DNA from 4 places in the Lysinibacillus sp. G4S2 genome. Region 3 is predicted to be linked to each of the others. Evidence: riboswitches for the same ligand, from Rfam matches in the RefSeq annotation. Region 3 holds a riboswitch; each other region holds the start of a gene.
What was found. A riboswitch is a leader RNA that binds a small molecule or an ion and turns the genes downstream of it on or off. The one in region 3 is predicted to bind S-adenosylmethionine.

Region 1: it holds a riboswitch for S-adenosylmethionine, as region 3 does, so the genes downstream of both, QUF91_RS22810 (Na+/H+ antiporter NhaC family protein) here and QUF91_RS24975 (bifunctional homocysteine S-methyltransferase/methylenetetrahydrofolate reductase) in region 3, are expected to answer to the same signal.
Region 2: it holds a riboswitch for S-adenosylmethionine, as region 3 does, so the genes downstream of both, QUF91_RS26450 (cyclase family protein) here and QUF91_RS24975 (bifunctional homocysteine S-methyltransferase/methylenetetrahydrofolate reductase) in region 3, are expected to answer to the same signal.
Region 4: it holds a riboswitch for S-adenosylmethionine, as region 3 does, so the genes downstream of both, metA (homoserine O-acetyltransferase MetA) here and QUF91_RS24975 (bifunctional homocysteine S-methyltransferase/methylenetetrahydrofolate reductase) in region 3, are expected to answer to the same signal.

What each region holds. Positions count from the first base shown of each region.
Region 1 is NZ_JAUCFJ010000002.1:4,467,378-4,473,566, reverse strand. Features, by position in the region: gene QUF91_RS22825 (hypothetical protein) at 799-1,434, opposite strand; gene QUF91_RS22820 (DUF7309 domain-containing protein) at 1,886-2,023, shown strand; gene QUF91_RS22815 (DUF6930 domain-containing protein) at 2,162-2,557, shown strand; gene QUF91_RS22810 (Na+/H+ antiporter NhaC family protein) at 2,769-4,049, opposite strand; SAM riboswitch class I at 4,156-4,263, opposite strand; gene QUF91_RS22805 (protein NO VEIN domain-containing protein) at 4,667-5,800, shown strand; gene QUF91_RS28210 (DNA/RNA helicase domain-containing protein) at 5,867-5,998, shown strand.
Region 2 is NZ_JAUCFJ010000002.1:5,189,971-5,196,159, forward strand. Features, by position in the region: gene QUF91_RS26435 (VOC family protein) at 1-305, opposite strand, end outside; gene QUF91_RS26440 (SMI1/KNR4 family protein) at 930-1,481, opposite strand; gene QUF91_RS26445 (YuzC family spore coat inner layer protein) at 1,640-2,056, shown strand; SAM riboswitch class I at 2,353-2,456, shown strand; gene QUF91_RS26450 (cyclase family protein) at 2,574-3,311, shown strand; gene QUF91_RS26455 (DedA family protein) at 3,364-3,960, opposite strand; gene QUF91_RS26460 (Cof-type HAD-IIB family hydrolase) at 4,105-4,881, opposite strand; gene QUF91_RS26465 (DUF2225 domain-containing protein) at 5,664-6,189, shown strand, end outside.
Region 3 is NZ_JAUCFJ010000002.1:4,894,046-4,900,234, reverse strand. Features, by position in the region: gene QUF91_RS24990 (SEL1-like repeat protein) at 1-519, shown strand, start outside; gene QUF91_RS24985 (globin-coupled sensor protein) at 1,248-2,537, shown strand; gene QUF91_RS24980 (protoporphyrinogen oxidase) at 2,721-4,109, shown strand; SAM riboswitch class I at 4,236-4,335, shown strand; gene QUF91_RS24975 (bifunctional homocysteine S-methyltransferase/methylenetetrahydrofolate reductase) at 4,422-6,189, shown strand, end outside.
Region 4 is NZ_JAUCFJ010000002.1:2,821,174-2,827,362, reverse strand. Features, by position in the region: gene QUF91_RS14535 (YkyB family protein) at 90-707, shown strand; gene QUF91_RS14530 (IS4 family transposase) at 823-1,950, shown strand; gene QUF91_RS14525 (hypothetical protein) at 2,484-2,681, opposite strand; SAM riboswitch class I at 2,921-3,034, shown strand; gene metA (homoserine O-acetyltransferase MetA) at 3,189-4,124, shown strand; gene QUF91_RS14515 (hypothetical protein) at 4,213-4,464, opposite strand; gene QUF91_RS14510 (GerAB/ArcD/ProY family transporter) at 4,523-6,189, opposite strand, start outside.

The sequences.
Region 1 (6,189 bases), 430 kb from region 3:
GAGCGGAATGCTTCGGAAAACAACAGTAGAGTCACAATGCCAAATGAAAAAAGCGAAGTCTTCGACGATTTAATCGTTGAATACCTCGCAATGTGAGATGATATGGACTTTTTCAGTGCCCTCTGAAATCATGGCCGCCTTTTTTTAAACAATTATAAACGAATAAATTATATTCGATATATCCATTAGAGCAGCGATAACAAATGCCCCTATAATCATCCATTTAGGTGTATCTTTTTTCGTCTCTCGTCACAAAATACATCCAACCTTAACAACCTAGTTTAATATTTATTTCCTGATTTTTAGTAAGTTAGATAAAACTAAATAAATTATTAAAGTATTTAAGAACAATAGAGTAAAATCAAAAAATAAATTATTAATCCCTAAATTTATCATTTGAAAAATTGATACATCTACTGTTCCTTTATTTTGAATCCATTTAAACGGAATCCCTAAAAAAAATGCAATCACTAAACTAATAATAGCAATTTTTTTTTCTCCACACATTTACCTCCTTATTATCACTAGAAGTAAAAATATAGTATATTTATAGCTGATAAATGCTTAAACTGCCTATAAATTTGAGTTTGGTCGCAATTTTTTTAGTTTTGCCTTTGCTTTTTTGTATTCTAATTAATTCTTACAATAAATCCTTTTCAACTATAATAAATTTTATCTAAGGCTAATGATAACTATCTCATTAAATAATTGACTATAAAAACACCCCAGAAATGTTTGTGATATAGATGTACATTTCCAGGGCAGGTCATACTATTCTATCGATTGTCTGTGCATTCCTTATTTTATTAAAGTTAAACTTCTATTCCACTCACCATTCCAAGAAAATCCAATAGGATTGCTTCCGATGACAACACCAAGTGTATACAGGCCTTTTGCTACTACATTAGCTGTATCTTTAGTAGAATATTTTTTACTGAATGAACTAGTACCATCTCTATGCGTCCATTTTACATCATGATAGCCAGTTTGCCATGAATTGATATTAGTTACATTTACAAATTGAGGATTATTATTGACAAATTTATAAGTGTAATCAAATGACATATTTCTCATATTTAGCACACCCATTACTGGGCCATTCATTGGTCCCCACCAAGAGACTTGATGACTATCTTTATATTCTGTTGCAAATAAGGAAATTCTGATATTTCCTTCGATTTTAATTTCTTCGCTAGTTGAGATAGAATCATTTTCTTTTGCTTGTATTAAGAATTCTTCAAATTCCTCTAAATCATTAAATTCTAGAAAACTATTATTATCCATATAAGAATTCTCTAAGTCTACTAATTCAAAATCATATTTGTCACTTAGTTCATTGACTTTTGTTTCAAAATCCTCTGAAGCATTTGCACCTTGGGCGGAAAGTATTGCAAACATAAAAGTGAAAGATAGAGATAAAATTATCTTTTTCATGGATATTGCCTCTTTTATTTTTAGGTATATCACTCGCTTCACATACTTATAATCATTCGCCTTTACTTTTTCCCCGGGTATGTTAATAAGATACCATTAGGAGTGAAATTTTAAAAATCAACTTTCGTCATAAATCGAACGAAAATTGATAAAATTCAGAAAAACGATCTCGATTTTGGCGTTTGATATCACAGATAATACTTATATGAAAGAAAAAAGCTTAGTAAAAACTAGACTTCTGCATTTAAAAAGTGGTATTAAAGTACTCATAAAGTCCTCATAAAGTCCTTTAGAAAACCTTATGCCACCAGTAGGTACGTTCAATGTGAATTGGAAATGAAAATTTCAAATTCAACTTTTGTTATTAATTGAACAAAAATTGATAAAAATAAGAGAATTATCCTTGTTTTCTAACAAGGCAAGCATTGAGGTGTGTGACAATTGGTGAGAAATGGATAAAGGGAAGAAGAACTGGATTCAATTCCGTAGCTATCTGGAGGGAACGCATCCTGAAAGACCAAATTATTTAGAGGTAGAGCTATTAATTGATGTTGTAAGTAGAATGATTAATATTACAGAAGCTCGGTAGGATGGCTGGGAATATCCACAGCTAACTGCACATCAATATCCAACGTTTAAAGTACAAATGGATGGTGAGTTACAAGAAATCTATATTTTGCAAATTAATATACCGGAGCTAACGTATGAGTGTTACGAGGAAATTTCGATGTTTGAAAAAGCAAAATATAAGAAAAAGCCTAAAAGCGCGTTACAATTAGAATATGATTTATTTTACATGCCTTTTGGCGTAGAATCGGAACTAACGAGCCGCACTGTTTATCCGATTTCTAGTATGCTTGTTGAACGAGGAAGCAATTTGGTTATTGAATATGAGATGCTCTCTATGCCTAAAACGGCACCAATTGCGCAAGGCGTGTTATGGACATTTTTACAAGGCTTAGAGGTAAGACCAAGTAAAATATTTGTCTCTAAAGAGTTAAGACCGATACTTCAACCACTAGCAAAAATTGTCGGGGTGGAGCTTATAGAGAGTGAACTTCCTTGCATTCGAGAAGTGAGAGAATTTTTGAAAACCATGTCAATGGATTTATTTGAAGAATAGAGAATAACCACACCACACATTTTTGTGACTTTAGAAAAGTTAAACGTGTACGTATTTAAAAAGCTCAATAGGAATGGTCATCTATACTCTACCTATAACCCCATAAAAAAATCCAATCGTTTTGATGAATCTTTTGTCAAAACGATTGGATTATTTCAATGTAAAATCAATATTTTTTAAAGCTACACCCGTCACTTTAAAGTGATGAAATTCAAGCTTTCTTCTGTTTCGGGTATCCAATAAGGATAGCGATAATCCCGCAAATTCCTATCAAAATCGGATAGTAAGAGTATTGAAGGATGCTCACTGGCGATATTCCGGCTACGCTTGCAGCTGCAAGGAATTGGGCTCCATATGGCAGAAGACCTTGGATAGTACAGGAGAAAATATCTAAAATACTTGCGGACTTTCTCGGCTCAATCCCATATTGGTCAGCAATGTTTTTTGCAAGTGGGCCAGCAATTAAAATAGCAATCGTATTATTGGCCGTAGATAAATTTGTTAAGCCCACAAGGCCGGCAATCCCAAATTCAGCACCCTTTTTCGATTTAATTCTTCGTGTTGCAAGGTGAAGTAGGAAGTCAATTCCTCCGTTAAACTTAATAACCTCTACCATTCCAGCTATTAATATCGCAAGAAATGCCATTTCATACATGCCTGACATTCCTTCGCCAATCGTTTGCATAAGGCTCATCAAATGATAGCTACCATCCGCTAAACCAACAGCCCCGGCGAGAACAATGCCCAATGTCAGAACAAGGAAAACATTCATTCCTGCTAACGCTAAAATAATAACCAAAACATAAGGAACAATTTTTACCCAACTATAGCTTAAATGCTCTACTTGTGCCGTTTCACCCATTGTGATAACCCCTAAAATAATGCTCGTTATAATAGCTGCCGGCAACACAATCCAAAAATTCACCTTAAATTTATCCTTCATTTGTGCGCCTTGTGAACGAACGGCAGTAATTGTCGTATCTGAAATAATGGATAAATTATCGCCAAACATCGAACCGCCAACAATCGCTGCCATTACTAAAGCCATGGAAAGTTCGATATGCTCGCTTATTCCAACTCCAATTGGCGCCAGTGCAACAATCGTTCCCACAGATGTACCCATTGATAGGGAGATAAAGCAGGCAATGATGAACAAGCCTACGACAAGTAGGTTTGGCGGAATGACCGATAAAGCAAAATTAACAGTGGAGTCCACTGCCCCCATGCCTTTTGCTACTGCTGAAAAGGCTCCAGCCAAGAGAAAAATAACAACCATCATCATGACATTTAAATTTCCTGCGCCTTTGCAAAAAATATCAACCTTTCGCGAAAACGACTCTTTTCGATTCATCGCCAGAGCCACAGCACCCGAAATGGAAATGGCTACAATGACAGGAAAGGCATAAAAATCACCTGTAATAACCCCTGAACCAATAAATAAAATTAAAAAAACAACAAATGGGATCAGTGCCCATGGATTCTCTTTCTTCATTGTTCAACCTCCAAAAATTAAAATGGATACGTCCTTGTCCATTTTTTTCTAAAAAAAGACCTCTTCTTGAAATAACAAGAAGAGGTCTTATATTTATAAAACACTCCTCTTATCTATCAAGCCATTGCTTGCTGGATTTGGCACAGTAACTTAATTACTAAGTTCCGCTGCCGAGATCTCATAGGGCCAGTCCCTCCATCTCTCTTGATAAGAAGAAAAATATATTATTTTTTTGCACAATAATAAAATATTATAATAAAACATCTATATTTGCAACTTATTTTTAATCAAACTGTATTTCAAAACGACATAAAAGTTCGTTTTCTCAAAAAAGTCAGCTTTAAGACTACCTAAGGTAAAAAAAGAGGAGCTTTAAATTTTTCGTAAAATAGTGTCTATAATCTCTCGTAACTAAAACGAACTGCACGTAATCATCTTGTGAAAATTATATATATTGAGTATAAGAAAATTACTAATTGAGCCTAATTATAAACACGATATTATTTACTATTAATGAACTTTTTGACAATATAATAATCATAAATTATAGTGAAATTACAATATTTAAATAATGTTAAAAATGAAATGGAACGTTTTCTGAAACTAAGGGTGAATATATGGGTAATTTTATTGTAATGCAAAATAAGTCACATAAAGAGGAAATTAGCGGGGGATATATGTGGTCTCCACAAAAGGATAAAAACGGAAATCGAAAGCATGCATATGAACGAATGGCTACAATTAGGACTGGTAATAAAATTTACAGTTGTTACGATCAAGCAATTCGTGCAGTAGGCATAGCACTTTCAGATTGTTATATTGCAGAACAACCTCAAGAGCTTAAGGTGAAAAAACTATGGTCAAATGAGGGATATAGGGTAGATGTAGATTACACAATTTTAGAACAACCAATAATGATAAAAGATGTTTGGGAAGATATGCAATCTGATCGTCCAGAAAAATATTCAGCCTTTAAAGAAAGTGGACAAGGAAATCTGGCTTACTTATTTCCTTGCCCAGAAACTTGGGCTAGCTTGTTTGACAGCTTTATTAACGAAGGTAGCTTAGAACCAGAACCAGAACCAGAACCAGAACCAGAACCAGAACCAGAACCAGAACCAGAACCAGAACCAGAACCAGAACCAGAACCAGAACTAATAGAAGATGGTGAAATTAACGAGGAAATGTTTGCGACTTCTAGTTACGAGCAGGGAGAGTCTAGAGTTAGTAATAAGGTAGCGGGTAGTGCAAATAAACGTGGCCGAGTAGTTAGTCAACAACAGCTACAAAAAGACTTGAAAAAGCGTAAAAAAATCGGTGATATTGCAGAGCAAAAAGTATTTGAATATGTGAAAAAGAAAGTAATAGAAGTATTCGGTGAAAAATATGGAGAACAGGTAGAGCATGTAGCGCAAACACAAGGTGACGGACTAGGATACGATATTACAGCGTTCGATTATTTACAGCCACAGTTTCCTCCAAGACCAATTAAAATTGAAGTAAAGGGTACAACATCAACAAGTACAAGCGCGGTCTATTCAATTTCTTATCCTGAATTAGAAAAATTCATTCAGTATAAAGATGAAATATGGCTAGTGCGTGTATATGGAGTAGGCAAGAATCGAGAGATGAAAATGGAAATAGATAATGATTTTAGTAGTTATAATTCAGTAAGTGATTTATTGACACGTAAGTATGCATATATTCCATCAACAATTGATGTATATGGCACACGAGTGGAGGACAAATAGCGTAGTTTCAACATTAGATTATTTACATAAGAAAGACGGCGGCATTTATTAAATAACCAAGGATAAGTGCAATTCAAAATTCCATTGAACATATCAGATGGGAAATACATCTGGGCAGAAGAAAAATCCACTATAAATGAAGCGGGATCAATCTATAAGCTTCAAGGTTTCGATTTAAACTATGTGAGTGTAATATAGGGCCATCTATAACGTACGATAACCAATCAGATTGTTTAGATATAAAACCTGAGAATTATAAAGATGTAGGGATGCGCTAAGAAATAGATTAGTAGAAGTCCAATCATAAAGTTTGAAAAAGTAATCATATATTTTAATAAGACATATTTAAAAAAGCGCAATAGCTATGGTAGAGACGACCATACACTATT
Region 2 (6,189 bases), 300 kb from region 3:
GTTGCTCCTGCTTCTTTAGCCAAATCAAATACTTGATCGACTTCTTCTTTAGATTTACCGTTATAAGCAAGTGTAATGCCGTTAAATCCATTGCCAATCGCTGGTGGATTTGCTTCGTTAATATCTTTTACTAAACGGTCAATCGGAAACAAGGAAATTTTTGTTCCTCCATTGTTAAAGAAAATAACATCAGGATTTGTTTCTTCCCCATAAACAATCACTTCAAATCCCAGACCCTCTCGATAAAATCTAAGTGACTCGACCATATCTTTTACACCCAATGTGATTAAATTTAAACGGTTCATCTATCCATCTCCTTTTTAAACGTGTCGATTTTTAATTCTATTTCTAACGTTCAAAACCCTTTGTTTTTATGCAAAACCGTAAGATTATTTCAGATCAAGGAAAGTGGCTGGGACAAAACTGGTCAAAACCTTAAAAAGCACGATAAATCAATTTGGGAAACGTTGATTTCTTGCGTTTTTTGATGTTAAGTTTTTAAATTTTGCGTAAAAAAATATGCTTATGTCATAAGCGACGTAAATTATCAGTGCGGTCAGAGAGTGTTGCATGAAGGTAGATGTCGATATTTTTCAAAAGTTGGGTGATAAATTAAAAAAGTTGGGTGATAAATCGATAAAGTTGGTCGATAAACGATCAAAAGTTCTCGATAAATCTGAAAACTGTTTCGATAAACTCTCAATGCGAACAGAGATACTGTATTTTTTAACATGTTCCGATAAATAGATGAAACATTCCGATAAAATCTGAAATTGTTCCGATAAATCGCGAAATTGTTCCGATAAATCTCTCATCCGCGGTTTGTCGCTACCGCTCCACTTTCGTCGCAGAGAACTTGTCGCTGTCGTTGTGCTCCGCTCCACTTTCGCTGCAGAAAAATGAGGTTTTGTCCCGCCTCTTCCTTTTTGCTATTTATTATATTCAAGGAAAGTAGCGTCAAAATATGCCTTAAAATTTGGATACAGATAGTCTAATGACGCTTTAATATCGGCATCATCATCAAATAAAATTTCATGTTCAATTTCATATATTGCACAATTTTCTTCATCTGCAATGTCATTTAAATCAATGCAAATTATTTTGCCGTACTCTTCATCCCATGAAAATGGGAGATATCCCGAACTACATAACGATGGATTATACATATCTCTAACGTTATTTAAAGGCTCTTCAATACTTTGTTCGGGTATGACATCAAAATAATGATGATACGTTGAAATAAAGGCTTTATACCATTCAGGAAATTTAAGTCCAAACTCTTTTTCTAAAGCTTGAATATCATCTTCGCTTACTATAGAAGGGACCATCTTCCATCTTGACCATTCTTCATCAGTATCCGCTAATTTCATCTCATCAGGAACATCTGGACGCATCCATCTGCAAAATCCATCTTCCGAAATCTGATTATAGCGCTCGTAGTAAACTTCAAAACCATTTTTTATGTATTCACGAACATCCATCTTGATAACTCCTTCTGTGAATAAATTGGACGAACTAATGGCTTCCGATTGGGTCATCGCACCACTTGCTCCCCTTTTGCCAAGCATCAACCATTAACACCGAAAGTCTTTGTTGTACATAAGATAAGGTATCAACTATAGGATAGGAGGAATTTTAGTTGTATTACAATCCTTATCCGTATTTTGTCTATCCTAATTATTATCCAACATGGGCATGGGCAATGGCAAATCAACCAGCCACACTCCAACCTTCTAGACATTTAGTGATGCCTACAAACTCAACAAATCGTAGCCCATTTCCAACCATCAATATAACTAAATTAAAGTCTTCTGCGAAACGGATCAAAGCTATTATGCAGCAAGCACAATTACTGACGGATAAAATTGATGAATCAGAGCAATTTGCACATGATCTTATGGACGCGGCACAGTTGTCAAATAAAACAGAGGTTGAAAAATTAATTGCATCAACAGGCATTACCATAAAATTCGAAACTAACTATACACCAGATGGAATTCGAATAATATTTACTGATAGCGACTGTTGTAAGCTAACCGTAAATTTGAGTTGGTGAAATTCAACTAATGAGTGGGATCTATGTATTGTCTATTTAAACCTAGCGATTGAGATTCAACAACGAGGCTTTTCTCATATGTGAAACGGGATTTTAATCTAAATACAAAGGCTACCCCTATGTTTACGTATGTAATCGTATTATCTATTTAAATATAGGCAAACAATATTTGCAGCAATAGCAAAATTATTAATTCTGGAAAATCTTTTAACCATGCATCCCTATTGAACTTGTAAACTATAAATAAATATGCTAAAGTATTCGTAATATATTTCTGAAAATTCTTATATTATCTTTTCTTATCAAGAGAGACGGAGGGATTGGCCCTATGATGTCTCAGCAACCAGCCTATAGGTATGGTGCTAATTCCAATTGGCGAAATCGGCCTTGAAGATGAGAAGACTTACTAAGTTGCTTTGCACAAGAGTCCTCTTCTACAAGGAGGGCTCTTTTTTATTGCCGCTAGTAAGTAAAGTCTAAGCACCCAAAAATAATTAAAAGAAAGCAGGAAAATATTATGGCAAATGAACTTTTACAAGCAATTCAACTATTAAAATCTAAAGAATGGGTTGATTTAACACATACATTTGGTCCTAATTCGCCTCATTTCTTTATGTTTGATGATGCAAAATTTGAAACATTATTTTCCCATGATGATGGCTTCTTTGCGCAGCAATTCTCTTTCCCTGGGCAATATGGAACACATATCGATCCACCTATCCATTTTGTGCGAGATACACGCTATTTAGATGAATTGGCGTTAAAAGAACTAGTCCTACCACTAATCGTTATTGATAAATCTAAGGAAGCCGAATTGAATAACGACTACACATTAAGTATCCAAGATATTCTTGACTTTGAGGCTGAATATGGAGAAATTGAAGCAGGTACCTTTGTTGCGCTTCGTACCGATTGGAGTAAGCGTTGGCCAGATAAGGAGGCTTTCAGCAACAAAGATGCTGATGGTCATAATCATATTCCTGGCTGGGGTTTAGAGGCGTTACAATTTTTATTCAACGAACGAAAAATAAGTGCTATTGGTCACGAAACTTTTGATACGGATTCAGCAGCTGATTTTCGCAAAAACAGTAAGCTAGACGGCGAATATTTTGTACTTGAACAAGATACTTACCAAATTGAGCTTATGACAAATTTGGATAAGCTACCTCCAAAAGGTGCTGCTATATTCAATATTGTACCAAAGCCTGAAAAAGCCTCTGGATTCCCTGTGCGTTCATTTGCAATATTGCCTTAAATATAACAAAAGGTCTGAATCAAACCATGATAGGTATTGAATCAGACCCTTTTTATTTAGGCGAATTCCTTTTTTTGAAAATAAAATAAACAATCAAAATTATTATGATGAACAATGCTATAAGATACATACTGTAGCGGGATAAATATAACCCAACGTAGCGCCATTTCTCCCCAAGTACTTCTCCTAAAGTAATAAAAGTAAATGTCCATATAACCGCTCCCGTATAAGCAAAGAAAGCAAATTTTTTATAAGGATAATTATTGATAGCCGCAATATATGCTGTTAGATGACGTACACCAGGAATAAAATATCCGATTAATAATAATACTGGTCCTATTTTTGCAAATAATTTTTTAGTAACGTCAATTTTTTGTTCAGTAATATGGATTTTCGGACCGTATTTTTGCAATAAGGGTAGCCCGAATCTATAGCCTATATAGTAGCTCAAGGTAATTCCCCCTGCCGCACCTACCACAGCGCTTATTAGAGCTGGAATATGCGAGAGAGTTTCTCTATAAACGCTATATCCTACATATGTTAAAAATATCTCATCAGGAAGTGGCAGCCCGACAATCCCTCCAACTAGGATAAGAATAATGCCAAAATACCCATAATGTTCAATAAGAGATTGCACGTGATGCGCCATAAATCCATCCCACCTAAAGCATAATGATTTCTTTTAAATGTTAGCTTTATAATAACTCAAAGTAGGCAACATTATGAGTATTATAACTTTCATACAGTTTTCTCTAATGTATAGAGGTTGGTGCATACTATAAATATAGCTCTCTTAAACTATTATTTGTAGCTCACGTAGAGCATAATCAATACCACCATCTGTTGATTTCTTCGTTATAAAATCAGCGACATTTTTTAATGCTTCACTACCATTGCCCATTGCAATTCCGAAGCCAACCTGTTCCAGCATATCGATGTCATTATCCCCATCGCCAAAAGCCAGTGCTTCCTTAGGACTCAAATTAAAATAATCTAGTACAGCTTGAACAGCAATCGATTTGGAAACATCATGTTGCAAAACATTTGTAATGTACGGATGCCATCTTTTAAATAATAAATGAGGAAATTGTGAGGCATATCTATTCTCTATATTTTTATCTCCATACAAACACATTAAGTAAACCTCTTGCGTTAAAATATCCTCATTAATAACGGGAAACTCCAGCAAAGATAATGTCTCTTGCATAGCTTTTAATGTCTCTTGTTCTTGGACGTTATTCATCGATAATTGTTCTGTAAAAAACGAGAGACTTTGTTTATTTTCATCAGCAAAAGCCTTAACGGTTTGGACAATTTCTTGTGCAATAGGTATTTTATGGACTACTTGATCTTGATGCTTAACATACGCACCATTAGCTGTAATAAACGTCTCTATTCCTATGCTTCTTAACTGTTGGCACATTGATAAAGGTCTTCCTGTCGCAGCAACAATACGAATTCCTTTGTTTATTAATTGTTGTACAGCTTTCCTGGTGCTTTCTTCAATACAGCCATCTTCATAATTAACAAGCGTTCCATCTACATCAAAGAATACAATTTTATAATCCATCGTTTGCTCCTTATCGTTTTATACAATTTTACCAAATATAAGTTCTTTACCATAACGTGTGGTTAATTTCCTTGATAGAAAGAGCTTTTTTTTCGATAAAAGCCCAAATAGTTTCGATAAAATGAGGTTTTGTTTCGATAAAAGCTCAAATAGTTTCGATAAAATGAGGTTTTGTTTCGATAAAAGCCCAAATAGTTTCGATAAAGAGCGATTCTGTTTTGGGGCTCGACACTAAAACATTCACGAAGATTACCTTGATCATTTTGTTTTTCAATACTAAGAAAAGAGTTGTCTCTTGCGCTGAGACAAATTCCTTCTTTTGGTTCTTCAGCAAAAAACGAGAGGGTGATTCCCATTCTGACTAGGGCGTCAGATGAGCCGCTTCGCATTCGAAATCCTTTTTTAGCCAAAAAATTTTACATTAAAAATTGCAAAGAATTCATTCCATCACATATAGTTAATTTTCCCTATATAAGCATTGTAAAACATAAAAACTAACAAGCCATTTAGTTAAACATTTGTACGTAATTTGACAAACTAAAATAAATGTGTAATTTATCTCAACTGCACCGATAAATACTATTACGAATACGGTTCAAAATTTCAAATGACTAAAAAAGTAATAATCATTTTTAATTTTTATAATTCTAAAGGAGTATACCAAAGAACACATAATTGTTAAAATAGTAGATAGTTAATTAAACATATTGAACGATACAACTATCGTATACATAGAACAAAAGAAATAAAAACCTAATTGGATGTAAAGGAGCTGATTCTTAGTGGCATTCAACATTTACTACTATGAAAGTAGTGTGGACTGCAAGTTTTGCAAAAAGCATTTCACCACTTATAAAGTACGTCCTAATCGTTATAAAGTAGTCGAGGAGCAAACAGACTTCATGTCAGTCTATGAAGGTTTAAATCCATTGTTATATGAAGTTGCTGTTTGTCCGCATTGTGGCTATGCCTACCACAAATCTATGACAAGAACTTATGGGCCTTTCATGCTTCTTATTGATGAGCTGTACATTAAGGAACTTCAAAAACCTATGGATATATGTAAGGAACGTACAATCGATGATGCCATTATAAGCTTTAAATTAGCTTATCTTGTATCCAGAGCATCAATGGAAGAATCTCTTCTTATGGCCAATTTCGCACTGAAAATAGCTTGGCTCTATCGCTTAAAAAACGATTATGAATCGGAAATGCGCTACCTCTTTGCGGCTAGAGACTTTTACAGTAAATCTTTTGCCTCCAATCAAGAGGGCGGAGAACGAATTCAATTTTTACATGCTGAATTAA
Region 3 (6,189 bases):
CTTGCGAAAAAATGGTTCGACTTCGCCGCGAAAAAAGGTGTTGCAGAGGCAATGTTTACGCTCGGAATAATTTACGAGCAGGGACTAGGTGTTGACATTGATGAAGAGCAAGCATTTATCTGCTATAAGAAATCTGCTGAAGCAGGCTATGTTGAAGCACAATATAGGTTGGGAGGAATCTATTTAGAGGGGCGTTTAAGGCAAGCTAAAGATGCAAACCGTGGACTATATTGGTATGAAAGAGCTGCGGAGCAATATCATGTAGACGCTTTTTATGATTTGGGCTTTATTTGGAGCCAAGGATTAACTGGTATTCGCAATATTGAAAAGGGAATTCATTGGTTTAAACAGGCTGCTCTTCAAGGCGATGCTCAAGCTAAATTACAACTAGGACATATTTACAATAAAGGGGACGGAATAACTAGAAATATTAAAGAGGCTATAAAGTGGTATGGACTTGCGGCAGATGCAGGTATTGAGGAGGCAGCTATTTTACTGCAAGGATTAAAAGAAATGTAAATTTTTTATTAAAAAATAGTAGGTATTTAGATTCGATTATTGTGTTTTTTCGATAGTTCTTACGAATTTGTTTTGATCTCTGTTTTAGGTATATATTACTTGTATAAGTTCATTGTAAAAATATTAATATAATGAAGATGTAATTACCATAAACAAAAACAAGAAAAAATAAGTATAAAAAACAAAAGATGATAAAAATTAGCTACCGAAAAGTATTGTGGTAGCTTTTTTACTGCTTTGAACAATAAGTTAGGTAATAGGGACTTTTTATATAGTTAATGGTAATAAATGTATGCCTTAAAATTGACAGCTATTTATAAAATGTATAAGGTAAATGAGTGATTTTGAAAGAGTGTAGTAGCTATAGCTAATTATAATGTTATTTATTTATACCAATTTTTTGTAATGTTATCTGAAATGATGGTACTTTATTATCAGGTATATTGATTAAGAAAATAAGGGTTATTATGGATCAATCAAAGGATTTTCTATGATATTTTGCTTATTTATGCTTAGCCCGTAGTGGAAATCCGCGTCTTCTAATTAATAAAATGGATAAAAATAAGCTCATCACCAAAAGTTGTGGCCGCCCCCATGAAAGCGCCCACACGTTATGGTGATCAGTCTAAAAATAGTTAATTAAAATCTTGATTTCTTATATTTTTGGTGAACGGAATTGGATTTTTCTCAGCTTTGCAAAAGTACACGATATGAAAGAGGGAAAATGTGTGATTTTTCAAAAACAGAGAAAGACAACGGCGTTAGATTTGCAACAATACATTGTAAAAATGGATGTACCAAATCGCCAGTCAATGATAAAGCAAATAGAAATGCTAAATTTAACAAAGCAGGATTTACAATATTTAAAAGCCTTTCAACCATTTGTTGTGGATAATATTGATGATATTGTTGACAGGTTTTACTCAATGATTGGAACTGAACGTGACTTAGTAAATATAATTAATAGACATAGTTCTGTAGAAAAACTGAAAGTCACACTACGTCGTCATATTATCGAAATGTTTAATGGTTCAATCGATGAAGAGTTTTATCTGAGACGCATTAAAATTGCAAAGGTACATGTACATATTGGACTTAGAACACAATGGTATATTTGTGCTTTTCAAGATTTGTCGGTATCATTTATTGACTTGGTTGAGCAATATATTAATCATCCAAAGGACCAGTTCAATACAATTCGAGCCATTTCAAAAATCTCTAATTTTGAGCAACAGTTGGTTTTAGAAGCATTTGAGAATACTGTTGAACAGCTTAAGGAAGATATGGAACGAAAAAAAGAAGCGCTAGAGAAGAAAATAGTAGAGTCTTCTGAAGGTCTTGCCACAATATCTCAGGAAACAAATAATTCATTTCAGCGCTTAAGTAGACAATCAGTTGAGATTAAACAATTAGCAAAAAAATCCCTTCAAGTGTCGGCGATGGCGGAGAATCATGCATTAGAAGGTCGTGAACAATTAAAAAGTCAATCACACAATATGAGTAATATTATTCATTCACTTAATGATATAACAGAAAATATTGAACAGTTGACCGAAATGTCAAAGGAAATGGAATCCATCATGAATGTTGTCACGAACATTGCAAACCAAACAAATTTGTTAGCTTTAAACGCAGCTATAGAAGCGGCTCGTGCTGGAGAAGCGGGTAAAGGCTTTAGTGTTGTTGCGGATGAAGTGAGAAAACTATCGATTCAAACAAAGGATTCTGTCACATCGGTAGCGACGTTACTACATAAAACGAATGAGCGGACAGATAAACTTGTTCATTCGCTTAGTAATATTCAGGAAGAAGTCGGATCTGGTGAAGAAAATATGGCACAAACAGAAGGACAATTCACCAAAATATTAGATTCTATGACAGAAGCTAAAGAACAAAATGATTGTATGGAAAAAGAGGTTCTAGCGATAGCGGAAATTCTCAATGAATTAGGGATTGCCTTTGGTGAGGTAACAAGTTCTGCTGAAAAATTAGCGAATATTACACAGAATTTAAATTAATTAAGAAAATGCCAAAGAACATAACGGCACCGCACACTTTAGGGCTAAGGTTAATAGAAAAAGAATGGGGCTATCCAGTACGCTGGGTAGCTCCATTTTTGCTAAATTTGTAAAGGGTTTAGCATAATTTTTAAGAAAAAAAGTTTATACTAAATAAAGAACTAAAAATAGGGGCGGTTTAATATGAAAACAGTTGTTGTATTAGGTGGCGGAATTACAGGATTGTGTACAATGCATTATTTGCAACGTCAGGTTCGGGAGAAAAACGTAGATGTTAAGCTTGTACTTGTTGAAAAAAATACATACCTTGGTGGCAAACTTCACTCTGCATATGAACAAGGCTTCATTATGGAAACAGGAGCAGATTCTATTGTAGCGCGTCATAAAGGTGTCATGGAGTTAGTAGAGGAACTTCATTTTGAACAAAATCTTGTGTACAACGAAACAGGTATTTCATATATTTACACAAACAATGAGCTTCATGCCATCCCAGCTGACTCAACGTTCGGTATTCCAATGAGCTTACAATCTCTTGAGGAAAGCACGCTTGTATCAGAAGAGGGGAAAAAGGTAGCATTAAATGATTTAACAATGCCAAATGAAAGATTTACAAAGGAAAGCTCTATTGGGGAATTTTTAACATATTATTTAGGTGAGGAGCTTGTTCAAAACCAAATAGCACCAGTACTTGCAGGTGTATATTCGGGAGATTTAAATCAACTTTCTATTGCTTCCACTTTACCGTATTTAATCGATTATAAAAATGAATACGGTAGTATTATTAAAGGTTTCGATGCAAACAGAGAGCAGTTTGCGAAAGCCGCAAATAAAAAATTTATTTCATTTAAAAATGGTTTATCGTCATTAATTGATCGACTTGAAGAAACATTAACGGATGTAGAAATTATTAAAGGAATTGCTACGACAAGTGTTAAAAAGCAGGAGAATCAATACTCGGTTACATTAGCAAACGATAAATTGATTGAAGCAGATCATATTGTTTTGGCACTTCCTAATGACTCAGTACAAAACTTGTTGCAAGATGAATCATTGAACGGCTATTTTGAACAATTCAATACTGCATCAGCCATTACGATTTACTTAGGATTTGATGTACCTGACCATAGATTACCAGCAGATGGAACAGGTTATATTGTTTCGCATAATTCTGATGTTATATGTAATGCAGCAACGTGGACAAGTCGCAAGTGGAAACACACTTCTGCAGAAGGAAAATTACTTGTGCGACTTTTTTATAAAAGCATTAACCCTGCGTATGAGAGATTGCGTATGATGACAGATGAAGAGTTAGCAGCTGTTGCTCTAGAGGATGTAAGAAAAAGCTTAGGCATTGAGGAAAAACCAACTGTTGTCGATGTAACAAAATGGATTGACCAAATGCCGAAGTATGATTTGGCACATCGTGAAGCGTTGCAAGGTCTAGTGCGAGAGCTTGAGAACAACTATCCAAATCTATCAATAGCGGGATGTTCTTATTTTGGAGTAGGCATAGGTGCTTGTATTCAAAACGGGAAAAAAATTGGCGAGGAACTTGCTGAAAAACTATTGTAATTGCTTAATAAAATCAAAATATAATGTTTTTTTAGTAGAAAATATCTTTTGTTCAGTGAAATAGTCTTGACTCAATCGTTCGTAAACGATATGATTCTTTTAATTATTTAAAAAATTCATAATACATTCTTATCAAGAGAAGCTGAGGGACTGGCCCTATGAAGCTTCAGCAACCAACTTTTTGTCAGGTGCTAAATCCAGAAGACCTATGTGTCGAAGATGAGAAGGAAAAACAATTACGAAACGTAAAAGCCTTCTTTTTTTGAAAGAAGGCTTTTTTATTTTAGAGATAAGGGAAGAGAGGCTAGTTTTATGGGATTGCTTGAAAAGTTAAAAACGAATGTTCTTACAGCAGATGGTGCAATTGGTACGCTTTTATACGGCTATGGCTTGGAGTACTGCCATGAGGAAATGAATGTTCAGAGACCGGAATTAATTGAAAAGATTCATAGAGAATATATAGCAGCTGGAGCCGATATTATTCAAACGAACACATACGGAGCTAATGCCATAAAATTAGCCCGCTATGGATTAGAATCACGAGTGCAGCAGTTTAATGAAGCCGCTATTACGATTGCTAAACGAGCGGCAGCAGATGGTGGACAATTTGTTTTGGGTACTATTGGAGGAATCCGTGGTATTCGAAAGAGTGATGCAACGTTAGAGGAAATTTTAGCAACGGTTGAAGAGCAAGCAACGGTTCTACTTGCAGGAAATCCAGATGGTCTTTTACTTGAAACATATTATGATTTTGAAGAGCTGGCAGCAACTTTAACAATGCTACGAGCTAAAACAAAATTACCGATTATTGCTCAAGTTTCTATGCATGAACCAGGAGTTTTGCAAAATGGAATGAGTTTAAATAACGCTTTACATGAACTTGAAGCGCTAGGTGCTGATATCGTAGGTGTTAACTGTCGCTTAGGTCCACACCATACTATTCAAGCATTTGAAGGTGTAGAGCTTCCTGAAAAAGCATTTATGTCAGCGTATCCGAATGCATCGCTACTTGATTTAGAGGATGGCCGTGTCGTTTATGAATCAGAGGCAGATTATTTTGGGCGAGCAGCTGTAGCACTTCGTGATCAGGGGGTGCGTTTAATCGGTGGCTGCTGTGGTACGACACCAAAGCATATTGCTGCAGTGAAAAAGTACTTAGAGGAGCTATCTCCAGTAGAGGAAAAGTACGCGAAGCCAGAAAAAGTAGAGGTTTTACGTGAGGCAGAGCCACCAAATTATGAGCCATTACATGTAAAAGCAAAACGTGAACGCTCAGTTATAGTGGAGTTAGATACACCAAGGCATTTAGAAATTGAAGGTTTTATTGAAGGCGCTGAAAAATTATATGAGGCTGGCGCAGATGTAGTCATGATGGCTGATAATTCACTGGCATCACCAAGGATTAGTAATATTGCAATGGGTGCCTTACTGAAAGAAGCACATGGGGTACGACCGTTGACACATATAACTTGCCGAGATCGTAATTTAATTGGTCTTCAATCACATTTAATGGGATTAAATGCTCTAGGGATTCATGATATTTTAGCGGTTACTGGAGATCCAACAAAGGTAGGTGATTTCCCAGGTGCGACTAGCGTTTATGACGTATCTTCAATGGAACTAATCCAATTAATAAAACAGTTAAATGAAGGTGTATCGTTCTCAGGAAAACCACTTCGTAAAAAGGCGAATTTCTCTGTAGCGGCAGCGTTTAATCCTAATGTACGTGTGCTGGATCGCGCTGTATCTCGATTAGAAAAGAAAATTGAACATGGGGCAGATTATTTTATTTCGCAGCCTGTTTATACAAAGGAAAAAATTGTGGAAATTTACGAGGCGACAAAGCATTTAGAAACACCTATATATATAGGTATTATGCCAGTAACGAGCTATAAAAGTGCGGAGTTCTTACATCATGAAGTACCAGGCATCAAACTATCTGATGATGCGCTAGCTCGTATGAAGGCTTGTGGTGAAGATAAGGAACGCGCAACACTAGAAGGGATTGCAATTGCCAAGGAATTAGTGGAAGTAGCAGCGCAATATTTCAATGGTATTTACCTGATCACACCATTTTTAC
Region 4 (6,189 bases), 2.1 Mb from region 3:
AAAGGATGTAAATAAATTTGGGTAAAATAATGTAGATTATATTTCTTTTAAATACCGAATAAAGGGAAGCTGAAAAGGAGGAGATTTTAATGGAAGTACCGCATTTTCATTCGTGGAAGAATATCGAGGAAGGTTACTACACTAAAACTAAATTGAAAAATGAATTAGGTTTAAAACCGTTTGATGAATCGCAATATGACGCTACAGCAAAGTTATATGTAAACTCCAAATGGGGCAATTATGTTTTATATCACATTGACAACTGTGTAGAGATAAAAAAGCGTAAAGTTACGGAACACCCTATTACATTACAAAATATTGCTGAGTCACTTTATTTAATCAATAAATCAGCTAAAGTAAGTCGTGATACTAAGAAGGATAATTATCATTTGAAAAACCATTCAGTTGTACAGGCTGCTAAAACTAGACAGTCCAAATTATACGATTTAAAGGTGTCCGTAATTAAAAAATTATTATCAGAAAGCGAAATTGAAATTAAAGGTTATCACACAATGTTTGGTGGTTTTTTAATGTTACTAGAGATTAATGACTTTACATTCCATTTACCAGTTTTTAAAAATGAAATAGCCAATCTAACACATTTAGGGGTGTTGGAAAATGAAATTTCATCTGAAAGAACACGTAAAGTAAGTCTTAATTTTTTTGAAGCTGAAAATCTACTAAATAGATACATAGATAATGTATAAATGAGAACACGCGTGTTGATTATCTAATTTCTTCCAATAAAAATTATACAAAAAGAGAGATTCTCATGTAAAATGTTAGTTACTACACAAACAATTACGAAATGAGGAATCTCTCTTGAACAAGAATAACACGATTTTTACACTCATTCAAACCTTTCTTTCAGAGGAAGAATGGCAATCAATCTTAAGCGAATTCGGTTATGTAGAAACAGCACGAAAATGTACAGTTCCCACGCTCATTTCGTATTTAATTGGTGCTGCCACGAACGAGTGGAAAAGTTTACGCCACGCAGCGGATGTGGGTCCAAGTAACGGTCTTGTTTCGGTGAATCATTCATCGCTTTCTAAACATTTAAAGGCACTTGATTATGGCATCATCAAACGAATTTTTGAAGTGATTGTCGGGAAGCTCAACCGTGCAGCTCGTCGTAAATTGAAATTGCCGAAAAGATTATTAGCCGTTGATTCAACTACCATTACAGTAGGCAAAACAAGATTACCTTGGGCTGTCTATCACGGCGAACGTTCAGGAATCAAATTACATGTTAGTTTTACTAATGAAACTGCGATGCCCTTAAAAGTCGTAGAAACAACCGGTTTAAAACATGATGGTCCCATTGGCGAATTCCTTGAAGATAAAAGGTTTATCCTCGTTTGTGACCGTGCCTACTTTTCTATTGATAAAGTCGATCGCTACCTGAAAGAATATCAACATTTTGTGTTACGTTTAAAAGACAATGTGCAATTAAATCGCAAAAAATCGCTCCAAGGTAGTCGTACCAACGATTCCAATGTGACAGCTGATTTTACTTGTACGCTTGGGACGCCACAAAAACAAACGAAAAAACGCCATCGTGTCGTTCAATTCATAGATCATGAAGATAAAGAAATACGTGTCGTGACAAGTTTAATGGATATCACCGCTGAAGAAATTGCCAACATGTATAAGTCACGTTGGGCGATTGAAAATTTTTTCCGTTGGATTAAACAAAACTTGAACGTACCTGTTCTATTCGGAACAACAAAAAATGCTGTATTCAATCAGCTATTCGTAGCCCTTATTGCCTATGTTTGTTTGAAATTTCTTCATACACAAGGGAATAAGAAAAATAATATCAAACCCTTATCATTCGTAGGTTTTACACGGATGTTTCTTTGTGCTGCCCTGCCAATAGAATGGCGAATCAGGGTGAAAGAAATCCTGGTGTTTCATTGGAACATAAATCATTCAACTACTGTATAATTTTGGTTAATCAACACGTGTGAAATGAGAATAAGAAAATTACACTAGTAAACATATTATTGGAGGAATTAAGATAGATATTATCTAAATAAATTTTTTAAAAATATCAAATCCGTAAACTTTACAGTGTAAATTGATAATTTATTTTCAACTTCCTCGATCATATTAGATAAGCCTATAAAGTCATCTTTAAACTTATCAAATAAATAAGTAACCGTCTCATCATTCTCAAAGGAACATGTAGATTGTTTTATTTCAATAGCTCATTGATCTCATCTTCAGTCAACGCGGTTTATAGTTGCTATGACGACTTTCACTTAAATTTGTGGTACTAAACTTTTATATTTATAGATATTAGTCCAATGTCCGTCTGCACCTGTAAAGTAGAATCCATAGCCATTTTTTTAGGAATTCTTCAATTACTTCTGTCCATTTACGACCTAAAACATAATAGTTACAATTTCTTAAATCAACGTGTACTCCACTGTCTTCACTTGCACCATCACATTCATTAATTTCATCCTTTAGAAAATTCAGTACCAATGAAACAAATTGCTTTCCTTCATTTCTTCTTCCCATTCGGATAGATTAAATTTCATCTCGCGTTCATCTTCAGAAGAATCAAAGTCAGTTATACCTTCATTAATTGGTTCACTATGAGTTCCACCGTCCTCATCTGGAATATCAATAAATAACGTCCATCGAATTTCATATTCATCAATGTTCCACATGCAAACGCAATAACTTTGATTTTCCATTTCTACATAAATGCGATCTAAATCCCAATAGTAAATGTATTACTCCCAAATTAAAGCTATTAGGAATCTCATAATATTTCATCGTGTAAATAAGGTTTGCATCAAGAATAGTGTTCATCAATTCATAGTAGAACATGCATGTTAATAACAAAATATTCTATGTATTATTGAAATTCCTAATTGTTCATGTTACAATTCATTTTAATTAAATAATCTTATCAAGAGAAGCTGAGGGATTTGGCCCGATGACGCTTCAGCAACCTCTAACAAAAAAAGTTAGAAAGGTGCTAATTCCAGCGAAGGATTGATCCTTTGAGAGATAAGAGTGAACGTGGTAAAAAATCCTTCTCATTCTATCTCAAATGGAATGAGGGGGATTTTTTAATTTAATTCGATAAAAGATTTTATGAGCTTTGTGCATGGATACTAAGGCACTAATTGATGTTAGAAAGAGAGAAATAAAAGAGAGGGGAATGCAAGATGCCAATTAATATTCCGAAAAACTTACCAGCTGGAGAACATTTACGTGAGGAAAAAATCTTCGTAATGGAAGAGGATAGAGCGAAAACCCAACAAATTCGTCCGTTAAATATATTAATTTTAAATTTAATGCCAGAAAAAGAAAAAACAGAGCTACAATTACTACGTTTATTAGGTAACACACCATTACAAGTCAATATTACATTTTTAAATACTGCTACGCATGAATCAAAAAATGTTAGTAAATCACATTTACAGTTATTTTACACGACCTTTCATCAAATTCGCCATCGCCGCTATGATGGCATGATTATTACGGGAGCACCAGTAGAAAAAATGGCATTTGAAGATGTGAACTACTGGCAGGAAATATCAGAAATCATGGATTGGTCCAAAAAGAACGTAACATCGATCCTTCATATATGTTGGGGTGCACAAGCAGCGTTATACCATCATTACGGTATTGGCAAAATTGAGCTTCCTGCTAAATGTTCAGGTGTTTATTCCCATGTCATTACGGATTTAACAGTGGATTTAGTACGTGGCTTCAGTGATTTATTTACGGCTCCACATTCACGTTATACATCAGTCTCCATTGAGGAAGTCCGCAACCATCCTGATCTACGTTTATTATCGTATTCAGAAGATGCGGGTGTCTTTATTGTGCAATCGAAGGATAATAAAAACATTATGATTACAGGCCACCTTGAATATGATGCAACAACATTAGCAGATGAATATAGTCGTGATGTTGCAAAAGGATTGGATATTGCAGTTCCAGTGAATTACTTCCCAAATGATGATCCATCAAAAGAACCGAATAATACATGGCGTGCCCATACACATTTATTATTCTCAAACTGGTTGAACTACTATGTTTACCAAGAAACACCATATGAATGGGATTTCGTTGATGAAATTGAATATCATATATAAGCGCATGGTTTTTATAAACTCTCGATTGTAAAGTAAAATGATGACCTTGATTATTTCGTGGTCATCATTTTTTTATCCGAATATGTTGCTAATTTTTTGGCGGATGTTCATTGATAGATACATTTTGATTTTTTGTATTACTTTCGTTCTTTGCAGCATTTTGGCTGTTTTTATCGCTCGCATTAGTAGCAGTATTTTGATTGTTGTTATTGCTAGTATTAGTAGCAGCATTTTGACTGTTTTTATCGCTCGCATTAGTAGCAGCATTTTGATTATTGTTATTGCTAGTATTAGTAGCCGCATTTTGGCTGTTGTTATTGCTAGTATTATGTAGCCGCATTTTGGCTGTTGTTATTGCTAGTATTAGTAGCTGTATTTTGCTGTTGTTATTGCTAGTATTAGTAGTTCCGCATTTTGGCTATTGTTATTGCTATATTAGTCGTACCATTTTGGCTGTTATTGCTAGTATTAGTAGCCGCATTTTGGCTGTTGTTATTGCTAGTATTAGTAGCCGCATTTTGACTGTTTTTATCGCTCGCATTAGTAGCAGCATTTTGATTGTTATTATTGCTAGTATTAGTAGCCGCATTTTGACTGTTTTTATCGCTCGCATTAGTAGCAGCATTTTGACTGTTGTTATTGTTTGTATTAGTAGTAGCATTTTGGCTGTTGTTATTGTTTGTATTAGTAGCCGCATTTTGACTGTTTTTATCGCTCGCATTAGTAGTAGCATTTTGATTGTTATTATTGCTAGTATTAGTAGCCGCATTTTGACTGTTTTTATCGCTCGCATTAGTAGCAGAATTTTGGCTGTTGTTATTGTTTGTATTAGTAGCAGCATTTTGATTGTTGTTATTGCTAGAGTTAGTAGCAGAATTTTGGCTGTTGTTATTGTTTGTATTAGTAGCAGAATTTTGGCTGTTGTTATTGTTTGTATTAGTAGCAGCATTTTGACTGTTTTTATCGCTTGCATTAGCAGCAGCACTTTGATTGTTGTTATTGCTAGTATTAGTAGCAGAATTTTGGCTGTTGTTATTGCTAGTGTTAGTAGCAGAATTTTGGCTAAGGTTATTGCTTGCATTATTAGCAGTATTTCCGCTATTGCAATTACTTCCATTCATTGCAGCATTTTGACTGTTTTTATCGCTTGCATTATTTGCAGCGTTTTGACTGTTGTTATTGCTTGTATTTGTAGTAGCATTTTGGCTGTTGCTATTGTTTGTATTAGTAGTAGCGTTTTGGCTGTTGCTAGCATTATCAGTAGCATTTTGACTGTTGTTATTGCTTGTATTTATAGTAGCATTTTGGCTGTTGTTATTGTTTGTATTAGTAGCAGCGTTTTGGCTGTTGTTATTGCTTGAATTAGTAGCAGAATTTTGGCTGTTGTTATTGTTTGCATTAGGAGCAGCATTTTGGCAGTTGTTATTGTTTGTATTAGTAGCAGCGTTTTGGCTGTTGTTATTGCTTGCATTATTAGAAGCATTACCGCTATTGCCATTACTTCCATTCATTGCGTTTTGGCTATTGTTATTGCTTGCATTATTAGAAGCATTACCGCTATTGCCATTACTTCCATTCATTGCGTTTTGGCTATTGTTATTGCTTGCATTATTAGAAGCATTACCGCTATTGCCATTACTTCCATTCATTTCAGCATTTTGGCTATTGTTATTACTTGCATTATTAGCAGTATTTCCGCTATTGCAATTACTTCCACTCTGTACAGCGTTTTGACCGTTGCTATCGTTTGGATTATTAGTAGCACTTCCACTATTGCTATTAGTTTCATTCTGTGTAGCATTTAGGCTGTTGTTATCACTTGCATTATTAGAAGCATTACCGCAATTGCAATTACTTCCATTCATTGCAGTATTTTGGCAGTTGTTATCACTTGCATTATTAGCAGCATTTCCGTTATTGCTATTACTTGCATTCTGTGTATTACAATTACAGTTTGTATTCCCTTGATTACCATTAATATTGCGAATTTTTGCAGCGATTAGTAAAACTATCGGTAACAAAATTGCAAAGGTACCACAAAACAAAGGCCAAATTTCGTTATTAT